One region of the Paenibacillus sp. FSL M7-1414 genome, then DNA from elsewhere that is predicted to be linked to it. Evidence: riboswitches for the same ligand, from Rfam matches in the RefSeq annotation. Region 1 holds a riboswitch; the other holds the start of a gene.
What was found. A riboswitch is a leader RNA that binds a small molecule or an ion and turns the genes downstream of it on or off. The one in region 1 is predicted to bind cyclic di-AMP.
Positions count from the first base shown of each region.

Region 2: another riboswitch for cyclic di-AMP. It lies ahead of MHH92_RS00150 (3D domain-containing protein); the one in region 1 lies ahead of MHH92_RS10210 (C40 family peptidase).

Region 1 is NZ_JBBOOS010000001.1:2,233,395-2,237,138, forward strand. Features, by position in the region: gene MHH92_RS10190 (xanthine phosphoribosyltransferase) at 1-90, shown strand, start outside; gene MHH92_RS10195 (hypothetical protein) at 188-517, shown strand; gene MHH92_RS10200 (hypothetical protein) at 637-855, shown strand; gene MHH92_RS10205 (carboxymuconolactone decarboxylase family protein) at 997-1,326, shown strand; gene MHH92_RS10210 (C40 family peptidase) at 1,400-1,864, opposite strand; cyclic di-AMP (ydaO/yuaA leader) riboswitch at 1,870-2,001, opposite strand; gene pelA (pectate lyase) at 2,421-3,383, shown strand; tRNA gene MHH92_RS10220 (tRNA-Leu) at 3,560-3,643, shown strand.
Region 2 is NZ_JBBOOS010000001.1:31,181-34,924, forward strand. Features, by position in the region: gene MHH92_RS00140 (HD domain-containing protein) at 1-493, shown strand, start outside; gene MHH92_RS00145 (TatD family hydrolase) at 826-1,596, shown strand; cyclic di-AMP (ydaO/yuaA leader) riboswitch at 1,838-2,091, shown strand; gene MHH92_RS00150 (3D domain-containing protein) at 2,365-3,549, shown strand; gene rnmV (ribonuclease M5) at 3,705-3,744, shown strand, end outside.

The sequences.
Region 1 (3,744 bases):
ATTCGTGAACAGGGTATTCCGGTGGAAGCCTTGGTACGCATTCGTTCCCTGAATGATGGTACGGTACAATTTGACGATAACGAAATGTGACATTTTAAAGGAATAGGGCCTATTTTTTGAACTATGCCTTTGCATGACCGCCGATTTCATTTATAATGGGGTTATGTTAGGGAGAGGAGGCAACACCATGGGGAACCAACCGGCAACAGAACAATTTTTTAATGATAAGCTGGCGGAATCGAAAGTTCATTTTGAACGTGCCCTGGATTGTAAACATACGGAATTCGATGACCTTTATCCCTATATGATTGAACATCCTCAATTTTTCTGGTACAAACGCTATGTTGCCTGGTCAGAATTACTGACGATTGTAGGCTTGTGCGAAGAGTTGTCCTTCTCTTGGAAAGAACAATTTACACCGCATCAAGTGGAGTACCTTGAAGAACGTGTGATGTCCGCCAAAGTGCTTGATTTTTGGTTCGAGAAGAACGACAGCAAAGAGCACGCGCAGCGGTAACTTTCAGTCGGGACATAATTTCGAATGACATGACAGTCCAATACAGTCACGTGAGACCTAAATGACTTTTCATTTAGGTCTCTTTTTGTAAATAAATTTGAAATATAGGAGCCATGAAGATGATTAGTGATACAGAATTGGACGCCCTGCGTCTGTCAGGTGAGAAAGTTAGAGTAGTACGGGACGAGCTGGAATCGAACGACGTGAAGGGGATTGTGGTTGCCTGGGATGGCGAGCAGGTACTTATCCGTCGTCAGAATCGACGTGTCGTTAAGCTGGACCGAGGTTACAGCTATCAGCTGTTCAGCGAGCCGCGCCAGAGTCCACTTAGTGAGTAACAGCTTATAATTATGGCAGAGCCATGCGCGTTAAATGTTTGGAATTACCATGATTTCTTGGCATAAATGGCTCACTCGGGAGAGAAGATAGGTACAGTGAGGAAGATCTGTAACTATAGCCGAGAGGGTGTGCTACAAGCCATGACATTGATGAATGATAAAGTTCATGCCTACAAGGATCAGATTGGAGCATTAAGCGATGTACTGCCAGGTGTGGTGAAGTCGTATCATGAGTTTACCGGAGAATGTTTCCAACCTGGTGTGATTGATGCGAAGACAAAACAGCTAATTGCGCTTGGCATTGGATTATTCGCCAACAATGAGGTATGTACCTTCTACCATGTAGAAGAAGCCCGTGCTAAGGGCGCAACAGATCAGGAGATTATGGAGACCGTAGCCGTGGCTGGAGCTGTTGGTGGAGGACATGCCCTGTCTCAGGGTGCGATGCGAGTGCAGAAGGCGCTGCATTAGTAAGCAATGCAACATACATTTTTAAGTGCAAAAAAGGCATCCGGTTAATAACCGATGCCTTTTTGTATGTGAATCACATTTTACCTAACATTTTATCATACATAAACTGTCCAGTTACCCGACGTGCTGTTACATAACGATCATTGAAGTATGGATTCGATAACTTCGTGATGCTTACACCTTTACTGCTGGAGGCATGAGCGAATTGTCCGCCGCCGATATATACACCTGTATGTGAAATGCCTTTGCCTGTTGTATTAAAGAACACCAGATCACCTGTCCGAACATTGCTCTTGGATACGGGAGTACCTGCTTTGGCTTGCTGCTGCGAAGTACGTGGTAATTCAATGCTGTATTTGTTGAAAAGATATCTCATAAAACCAGAACAGTCGAAGCCGGCTACAGTTGTGCCACCCCATTTGTAAGGAATACCTGTCATGTTGTTCACTACGGAGTTGATACTGCTTGCCTCTGTGCTTGTTGCCCCGGATGTAAATAATACAGCTGCTCCAAAAATGGAGATAATCAGTTTTTTCAAAATCAATGTTCTCCCTTCGATGCCTACGGAGTTAGCTAAGGGTTCGGTAGAAGGTTCCCTATATTTCCTATGTATAAGAATAATTCACCCAAATTGGTTCCCCCGTTCTCAAACATGAAACTCGGCAATGAATAATTAAGTTTTTGTAACTATTTGAAACTATATTGCATAAATGCGTAATTGTCAAACCCATTTAAAACCCTTCGTAATACCTCAATGTTAGCGGAATTAAGGTTTTTATATGAAAGAAGGGATCAAGTTTGGGTATCATTCATGACAAAAACGTCATTATTGATTCGTTTAAGACGAATTTGGATAAATAGATAGGTTTGTCATGAGTTAAAAGAACTATTCCGTTATGTAGAATTAGAGAGATTATATTCATTAAGTTGCATATATTGACAAAAATCGATTTTTTGCATATTATCTGATTATCCAATCCACATATTGGATTTAAATTGATTTTATTGTGCGATAAATACAAATAAAGGAGGTTTAGAGACGCGTATCATAGGTAAAGTAGAAGTGGAAGATTTATAAAAACGAACATAGGAGAGTGTTACATTTGAAAGCGAAGAAAATAATTACTTTTGTCCTGGCATGTACGATGGTGTTCTCAGCAGTTGGAATGGCAGTTCTCCCTGTAGGGACGGTATCTGCTGCAGATGCGTCGGGTACTACAGCGAGTATTTCTGATATTTTGAAGAACCAGCTGCCAGATGGAGGTTGGAGAAAAGATTATAAACAGACAAGTGGAGAGTGGGCAAAGTCCACGATAGACAACAAGGCTACATACTCAGAAATTAGAAGATTGGCGAAGGAATTTAAAAAGACGAATGATCCGCGTTACTCCACAGCTGCAATCAAAGGAATTAACTTTTTGATCAACATGCAGTATTCAAACGGCGGGTGGCCACAAGTTTACCAAAGCTCCGGATACCACAAGCACATCACTTACAATGATGATGCCATGATTAATGTAATGATCATGCTGGATGAAGTAGCAGCACGCAAAGGTGATTTCTCATTTATCGACAGCACGCTTGCTAACCGCAGTAAAAATTCAGTTGCCAAAGGTGTGGAGGCGATTCTGAATACACAGGTCATTTCAGGTGGTAAGCTTACAGCATGGGGACAACAACATGATTCCAGCTCTCTTAAACCAGCGAGCGCAAGAATCTACGAAGTGCCATCGTTGACAGCTGGAGAGAGTGTAACGATTGTTAAATTTCTGAAAACCAGACCTGCTAACGCTAAAATTACCGCATCCATTAAAGGAGCGGAGGCTTGGTTTAACAAAGTGAAAATTACGGGTTACAAGTATGAAAGAGCTAATGGAGATAGTAAAATTATCGCTGATTCCAAAGCTGCACCAATTTGGGCACGCTTCTATGAGATCGGAACAGATAAACCAATCTTTATTGGTCGTGACGGGGTAGTTAAATACAAATTAAGTGATATTGATAAAGAAAGAAGAGGCGGTTATGCATGGTATGGCAACTGGCCTTCCAAGCTGTAATTTGTAGTATGCTTCCGTTTTAATGAACCAAACTATTTGCAGCAGTTAAAGGTAAAGCCCGAATCGACATGGACGTCTGATTCGGGCTTTATTGTTATTATTTTCAGTGTTGACATGATAGATTACGCATGATATATTATTTCTTGTCGCCGATATGGATGACGGAGATACAATATGCGGTCGTGGCGGAATTGGCAGACGCGCACGGTTCAGGTCCGTGTGGGCTAACCCCCGTGGAGGTTCGAGTCCTCTCGACCGCATCTAAAAAAAAAGACTCCTTAAGCTAACGCTTAAGGAGTCTTTTTTTGCATTTTTTGATATAACACTAACTTTAGTGATGAGTATTCAAGAGGTTAGTGCT
Region 2 (3,744 bases), 2.2 Mb from region 1:
CATGATTGATCCACTCCCTCAATTATTTGAAGGAGAATTATCCGTGGATGAATATTTGCAGTTGGATGAAGCATTAATTCAGACGGCATTTACGCAGTGGCGCAAGGAGGACGATACTGTTCTAAGTGAGTTATGCGAACGTTTTATGGATCGCAAGTTATATAAGTATGTAGAGCTTGAACAGGTCGACTTGACAATGATGGAAGAGATTCGGGAAGCTTTTGTACAGGCTGGCCTCGATCCCGAATATGATCTTGAAATTGATTTTCCTTCGGATAATCCGTATGATGTGTTTCGTCCGGATGAATCCACAGATAAGCAGATTCTTCTTCTGGATCGACAGGACAATTTACGTGAGTTGTCAGAAGTATCTGACATTGTCCGTTCCATCAGTGGGCTTCACCGAGGGAAACATCATTTGTATTACCCTCAAAACAAGGTGGATGCGATTATTCACGAATTACCGTCACATATACGCCCCTATTTCTTGTAATCATGTGGGTATAATCCGATGAAGAATTTCGATATCAAAACACTTTCTAAAAGAGCTATTTTCCATGATACAGTAATCTGCTTTAATGGGGAGTATATGTAGATCGACATAATTTTGTAAATGCAAGTAGGCAGAATGAGCAAAATCAACAATATATAGATCAGAATATCCGTATATCTTCTATATATTGTAGTTGTGAAGAGACAAACGTAATGATGTAATACACAGATACCCAAAATGTTTTATGTATGAGTCATTGAATTATTGAATTTTACAAATTGGATTTTGAAAAAGAAGATAGTCGTTATTTCGACATGAAGGGAGATACAGACATGATGCTGTTCGACACACATACACATCTGGATGCACCACAATTCGACGAGGACCGCGAGGACATGATTCAGCGTGCTGTGGATGCAGGAGTTGGTCGCATGATCAACATTGGCTTTAACCGGGAGACGATTCCAACCACAATGAAACTCGCCGAAACATATGACTTTATATATGCAGCTGTAGGGTGGCATCCCGTAGATGCGATCACAATGCAGGAGGGCGATTTGGAGTGGATTGCATCTTTATGCAAGCATGAAAAAGTGGTTGCGATCGGTGAGATTGGATTGGATTATCACTGGGATACTTCACCAAAAGAAATACAGCATCGTGTATTACGACAACAAATTGCTTTGGCGCGTGAAGTGAACATGCCAATTGTCATCCATAATCGGGATGCACATGAGGATATCATAAGAATTTTGCGTGAAGAGAAGGCTGGCGAAGTTGGCGGTGTGATGCACTCGTTCTCGGGCAGTTGGGAAACAGCAAAAAGTTGTCTCGATATGGGCTTCCATCTCTCCTTCGGAGGACCGATCACATTCAAAAATGCAAAGCAGCCCAAAGAGGTGCTGGAGAAGGTTCCTATGGACCGGTTTTTCATTGAAACAGATGCTCCATATTTGACACCTCACCCTTATCGTGGGAAGCGAAATGAGACAGCGCATGTACGTCTGGTTGCAGAGGCAGCTGCGGAAATTAAAGGCATTTCGGTGGAGGAAATTGCTGCAATAACAACCAAAAATGCCATGGAACGATTTGGAATTCGGTAAAAAAACGAGCAAATGAGGTGAAAAAGGCAGGTAAGCGGAGGTAATTTGCCCTTTGATCCAAATAAATCAAGAATATTACAATATTTTAACCAAATATTCAGAAAAACGTACTTGATCAACGCTTTACAACATGCATCAAAACAGGATATCATCTTTTCAGTGAATTGTTGTGCGGAAAATTGGACAGATGTTCGGGGGATGAACAAAGGGACACTTTCCGATGAAACAACATTACTTTCATGAATCAGTCTCGCTGAGTCTCCGTTAACGGAGAGCGGGGGAACCAATAGGGCTTAAACATCGGTGTATTTGGCCGATGCGCAACGTTCGCTGACCCAAAAGCAGCGAAGGGAACTGCGAAGCCGTATTTGATTTCTTCTTTGGGTCTCGGGGTGAATTCAAGGGCGTCCGCCATGAGCGGGTGACCCAAGATAGGGCGGCTCTCTTTCGCCCGAACCCGACAGCTAACCTCGCAAGCGGAAAAAGAGAGGCAACCTCGTGCATGAATTTCCGATATTCAAAATCATTCGGAAGCCACGAAAGAGTTCCTCTTACACTCTTTCTTTGGCTTTTTTGTTTTTGAATAAAAGAAATATTGTCATCATACGGTAGGTATTCAGGAGGATGACATCATGTTGCGAAGATTGATTCATGGTGCAGAACCGGATTATGTTGGTCCAATCTGTGTTCTGTAGAAAATTTGGTATAGTCACGTCAAAGACATCATGCATTACTTTAGACGGCGAGGCTATGAAGGAGGACGGAGAAGTGGGCACATTCCAACCAGAAGAGACCCATGAGTCACGATCATCCAGTAAGTCTTTCGCGTTGCGGTGGAAGCATGAGAACATGCGTCAAATGGCATTGATCGCGATTTTCTCAATTGCGCTTACAATCATGATCTTGTTAGTCGTTTACGGTCAGGCCGGGAAACAAATTTCGCTGGTTATTGATGGCAAAGCTCAGGTGGTAGAGACTCGTACAGGAATGCTTCAGGAAATGCTGGAGGAGCAGTCGATCACAGTCAGCCCTCACGATAAGGTATCCATGTCCATGAATGGGGCGATTACAGATGGAGACCGAATCGTTATTGAGCGGGCCGTTCCAGTTAACATTACGGCAGACGGAGACACCAAGACTCTGTATACAACCGATTCATCGGTAGAAGATGCAATTCAAAAATCAGGTATTCAAGTTGAAAGTAATGATAAAGTGTATCCGGCGCTTGGAACTGCGATCAAAGCGGAGATGAAGATCCGTGTAGTGCGCGTAACAAAGCGTACAGTGGAAGTAGAGCAGCCGATCGCTTACAAAGTCATTAAAACGGCTGACCCTAGCTTGTACAAAGGGGATAACCGTGTCGTTGTGAACGGCAAAGAAGGCACAATTGTGCAGCATATCGAAAAGGTATTTCAGGATGGAGAATTGGTCTCCAAAAAAATGGTCGGCAAATCTGTCGCGAATAATCGTGTAGATAAAGTGATCGCTGTCGGCACCAAAGCAAAACCGGTCGTGAAAGAACCTGAGATTCAGACCGTATCGGCTCAAACGTCAACAACCAAAAAGGCTACAACAACGAACTCGAAGAAAACATCTGCCTCGGGCAGCAAAGTGATTACCGTATCCGGGACTTCTTTTAAATACTCCAAAGTACTTAAAAATGTATCCATGACTGCCTACTCTTCCGAAGAGCCTGGCATTGGAACTAAAACAGCTTCCGGTACTCGTGTAACGGAAGGGCGCACCATTGCGGTTGATCCCAAAGTCATTCCAATTGGCTGGTGGGTATATATCGAAGGTCTGGGATTCCGTCGTGCGGAAGATACAGGCGGTGCCATTAAAGGCAACAAAATTGATGTGTATTATGACAGTGTGAAGCATGCCCTGAATTTTGGACGTAAGAAAGGCAAGACGGTCTACGTGATCGGTCCGGTGAAGCCGGAAGCGAACTAAAATCGTTTTACTTTGAAATGGGAATGCTATAAAATAGTTGCATGAATGATTCATGCGGAATATGTGGCGGAGGAGTCTGAATTCAGTCTCCCCCGCCGTTTGGCAGAGAAGAGGATATTCCTCTTCTTTTTGCGTTAGAAAGGAAGAAATGGAACATGATAAAAGAAGTCATTGTGGTGGAAGGCCGTGACGATA